One region of the Shewanella aegiceratis genome, then DNA from elsewhere that is predicted to be linked to it. Evidence: predicted binding sites of a transcription regulator. Region 1 holds the regulator's gene; the other holds the start of a gene.
What was found. The regulator MetJ, encoded in region 1, represses methionine synthesis genes. The targets are predictions, from matches to a motif close to TAGACGTCTAGACGTCTA.
Positions count from the first base shown of each region.

Region 2: the regulator MetJ is predicted to act here: its motif matches at 1,051-1,068, upstream of metK (methionine adenosyltransferase).

Region 1 is NZ_CP080416.1:580,729-583,141, forward strand. Features, by position in the region: gene K0H80_RS02610 (sulfite exporter TauE/SafE family protein) at 1-636, opposite strand, end outside; gene metJ (met regulon transcriptional regulator MetJ) at 715-1,029, opposite strand; gene metB (cystathionine gamma-synthase) at 1,254-2,413, shown strand, end outside.
Region 2 is NZ_CP080416.1:844,813-847,225, forward strand. Features, by position in the region: gene metK (methionine adenosyltransferase) at 1-1,006, opposite strand, end outside; gene tkt (transketolase) at 1,530-2,413, shown strand, end outside.

The DNA of each region.
Region 1 (2,413 bases):
GCGATTGGCCATCAGGTAACCCAGCAGCACAGAGGGGAGTAGCAGCGCCGAGCAGTAGAAGTGATGCAGGGTCAGCAGACCGGTAAGCCCTAAGATCACTATGGCGATAGTGGAGCTGAAGATGAAGAAGGCCGACAGGGCCGCGCGAAACTGCTTGGCATCTTTACCCGAGAGCAGTATGGCCAGCGGTGGTCCGCCTATGGCGGCGATGTTGCCGAAGATCCCCGAGATCACCCCGGCGATAAACAGGCTGCGTCGGTTGACCACTAGGTTGAGCCGCATCAGGCTTAGCAGTACGGCGATGGCAACGATGATGGCGATGGTCATGCCGAGCACGTCCTGGGGGGCGACCATGAGCAGGCCAGCGCCGATCAGTCCGCCGGGGATGCGTCCCAGCAAGGCATATTGCAGGCCGTTGAATTCCAGGGCGCCACGCTCGCGGATCAGAGTCAGCAGGGCGATAGAGAATCCCATCAGGATCACGGGCGCAGGCACAAGTGACGGTTCGATAAGGTAGAGCAGGGGCGCGGCGACGACCGCCATGCCGAAACCGATTAGGCTCTGGGTGAGGGCGCCGACGAAGACGATAAGCGAGGCTAGCGCCAGAATATGGGGATCGAGCGGAAGTGCAGGCACTGCAATGTTCCAGGCTAAGGTTGAAAACTAAAAGAGGGACCGCCTAGCGATCCCTCTATCGATTCGTGTGTGAGTGGATCACTCCATCTCTTCCCACTCTATGCCCATCTCGGTCATCAGACGTTTGACTTCGGCTGGGATGCTATCTGGCTTGTCTTTAGACAGGTCATCGTCTTGGGGGAGTGGTTGACCGGTGTAGGCGTGCAGGAAGGCCTCGCACAGCAGCTCGCTGTTAGTGGCGTGACGCAAGTTGTTGACCTGGCGCCGGGTGCGTTCGTCGGTTAACACCTTAAGCACCTTAAGAGGAATAGAGACAGTGATCTTCTTTACCTGCTCATTCTTCTTACCATGTTCAGCATAGGGGCTGATATAATCGCCATTCCACTCAGTCATTGACTCACCTGTAAATTCTAAAATTCGGTGCAGATTTTAAACCCTTACAAATTACAGTCAAATTATTGCCTCGAATTTTTGGCAAATGCAAATAGATTTCTAAATGTTTGGACGTCTAAACGTCCAAAAGTTGTTGACGCTCACTACCGGCTTAGGTACATTTAGACGTCCAGACATCTCTTTTATCCGAGGTGCCTGCCCAGATCCATATTGAGGAGTTGAAGATGACAGCGCGTAAACTAGCCACCGCCGCCGTACGACGAGGCATAGAGTCAGACACTCAGCACGGTGCCGTGGTGCCACCTATCTATCTGTCGACAAACTACTCGTTTGAAGGGCATCAACAGCCGCGGGCATTCGATTACAGCCGTTCCGGCAATCCGACCCGCTCTATTCTCGGTGATGCGATTGCCGAACTGGAACAAGGGGCGACCGGTGTGGTGACCTGTACCGGCATGGCGGCCATCACCCTGGTGACCAGCCTGTTAGGCCCAGAGGATCTGCTGGTGGTGCCCCACGATTGCTATGGCGGCAGCTATCGCCTCTTCACCAACCTGGCCAAGAAGGGCGCCTTTAAGCTATTGGCGGTGGATCAAACCGACGAGCGTGCGCTTGAGCAGGCGCTGACCCAGTCACCCAAGATGGTTTGGCTGGAGACCCCCTCTAACCCGCTGCTGCGAGTAGTCGATATCGAGGCCATCGCCCAGGCGAGCCATAAGGTGGGCGCTCAGGTGGTGGTGGACAACACCTTCCTTTCTCCCGTGTTACAACAGCCACTGCTGCTGGGGGCCGATATCGTGGTGCACTCCACCACTAAATATATCAATGGTCACAGCGATGTGGTAGGCGGCGCCGTGGTGGCCAAAGACCCTGAGGTGGGCGAGCTGCTGCACTGGTGGTCGAACACCCTTGGTCTGACCGGGTCGGCCTTCGACAGCTACCTGACCCTGAGGGGGCTGAGAACCCTGGCGGTGCGCATTCGTGAACACCAAGCCAACGCTCAGAAGGTATTGGCATTGCTTTGTGACCACAATGCGGTGGAAAAAGTGTATTATCCGGGACTTGCCGAGCATCCTGGCCATGAAATTGCGGCCAGACAGCAGAAGGGCTTCGGCGCTATGCTGAGTTTTGAATTAAAAGGTGGCGAATCGGCACTCGTTGCCTTTTTAGATGCGTTACAATACTTCTCGGTAGCCGAGAGTCTGGGAGGCGTAGAGAGTCTGGTGGCGGTCCCCGCGACCATGACCCACAGAGCCATGGACCCGGAGGCGCGCCGTGAGGCGGGTGTGAAAGATACCCTGATCCGTTTGTCAGTGGGCATAGAAGATGGCGAGGATCTGGTGGCAGATATTCTTGCGGGTTTAGAAGCGGCTATCGCGGTAAG
Region 2 (2,413 bases), 260 kb from region 1:
GATCGAAGTGTTGACGAACCAGGCCGATAAGCACTTCTTCAGAGACCTTGCCTGTGCCGAAGGTTTCGACGCTGATAGAGGTTGGCTCGGCCACACCAATAGCGTAAGAAACTTGGATTTCACAGCGATCCGCCAGACCGGCAGCCACTATGTTCTTCGCCACATAACGGGCCGCATAGGCCGCGCTGCGGTCAACTTTCGATGGGTCTTTACCCGAGAATGCGCCGCCGCCGTGACGAGCCATGCCGCCGTAGGTGTCGACGATGATCTTACGACCCGTTAGACCACAGTCACCCATAGGGCCACCGATAACGAAACGGCCGGTTGGGTTGATGAAGAACTTGGTGTCCTTGTTCAGCCACTGTGCCGGTAGCACAGGCTTGATGATGGTTTCCATCACGCCTTCGATCAGATCAGACTGGCTGACGCTGTCGCAGTGCTGGGTAGAGAGCACCACGGCATCGATGCCGACGATCTTGTTGTCTTCGTAGGCGAAGGTCACCTGGCTCTTGGCATCTGGGCGTAACCAAGGCAGGGTGTTGTCTTTACGCACTTCTGACTGACGCTTCACCAATGCGTGAGCATAGGTGATAGGGGCTGGCATGAGTACGTCAGTTTCGTTGCTGGCGTAACCGAACATCAGGCCCTGGTCGCCGGCGCCTTGCTCTTTAGGATCGGCGCGATCGACACCCTGGTTGATGTCTGGAGACTGCTTACCAATGGCGTTGAGTACCGCACAAGAGTCGGCATCGAAGCCCATGTCTGAGTGGGTGTAGCCGATCTCGCGAACCGTCTTACGGGTTAGCTCTTCAATATCGACCCATGCAGAAGTGGTCACCTCACCACCTACCATCACCATGCCGGTTTTGACGTATGTTTCACACGCCACACGTGCCTTAGGATCTTGCTCTAAGATCGCGTCGAGTACCGCATCAGAAATTTGATCGGCGATTTTATCTGGATGACCTTCTGAGACCGACTCAGAGGTAAACAAGTGCTTTGCCATAATGGAAAAATCTCGTCTTTAAACAATTTGAATGTGTAGAAGTATCTACATCTAGACGGCCATTTTAGTGGAAATCAGATCGGATAACACCCTTTTCGATGAAAATTGTGGAGTAAAACCGGGTAAATATTCTAATGCTTCGGATGAGTTTAAATAAAAGTGCAGCTTAAAATATTGTTAATGTTGGATTTTTATTGTCGTTATAAGGCCGCGATTTTTTATTGCCAAAGGATCGCTCAGGCCAGTCTGATGAAGATCGCGGCGAGTCGGGTCTGCCTGCTCAGTCTTATGTTCGCAAATTCGGGTGAGGGCGCCGGAGAAGTTTGAGCGGCGAGGCGAGGTTTTGCCTGGGGTCATCTTGAGTGTCACTGAGGTGCACTTTTTCGTGTCTAGATGGATTTAATCTAAGCTAAAGGGCGAATTTTATTTGCGTCCCATCCACGAGTAGGGGAAAATATGCCCCCATTGTTGCCCGCAAAATCGGCCCGCAAAATCCCCAACATTCAAATCAGCAGGAGAGAGCATGTCATCTCGTAAAGAACTCGCAAACGCTATCCGTGTGTTAAGTATGGATGCCGTTCAGAAAGCCAACTCTGGTCACCCAGGTGCGCCATTGGGAATGGCCGATATCGCCGAAGTGTTGTGGAATGATTTCCTGAAGCACAACCCGAACAACCCAGAGTGGGTCGACCGCGACCGTTTCATCCTTTCAAACGGCCACGGCTCTATGCTGATTTACTCTCTGCTTCACCTGACGGGTTATGCATTGCCGATGGATGAGCTGAAGAACTTCCGTCAGCTGCACTCTAAGACGCCGGGTCACCCTGAATATGGTTACACCCCAGGTGTTGAAACCACTACAGGTCCATTGGGCGCGGGTATCAGCAACGCCGTAGGTATGGCGATTGCCGAGAAGACTCTGGCGGCGCAATTTAACCGTCCTGGCCACGATATCGTTGACCACTACACCTACTGCTTCCTGGGCGATGGCTGTCTGATGGAAGGTATCTCTCACGAGGCCTGTTCACTGGCGGGTACCTTAGGTCTTGGCAAGCTGATTGCGTTCTGGGATGACAACGGCATCTCTATCGACGGTCACGTCGAAGGCTGGTTTACCGACGATACCGCCAAGCGTTTCGAATCTTATGGCTGGCATGTGATTGCCGGTGTCGATGGCCACGACAGCGATGCTATCCGCAAAGCAATCGAAGAAGCCAAGTCAGTTACCGACAAACCAACCATGATCTGCTGCAAGACCATTATCGGTTTCGGTTCACCAAACAAGTCTGGCAGCCACGACTGTCACGGCGCGCCACTGGGCGATGCTGAAATTGCTGCGGCTCGTGAGTTCCTAGGTTGGGAGCACGGTCCATTCGAGATCCCTGCAGACGTTTACGCGGGTTGGGA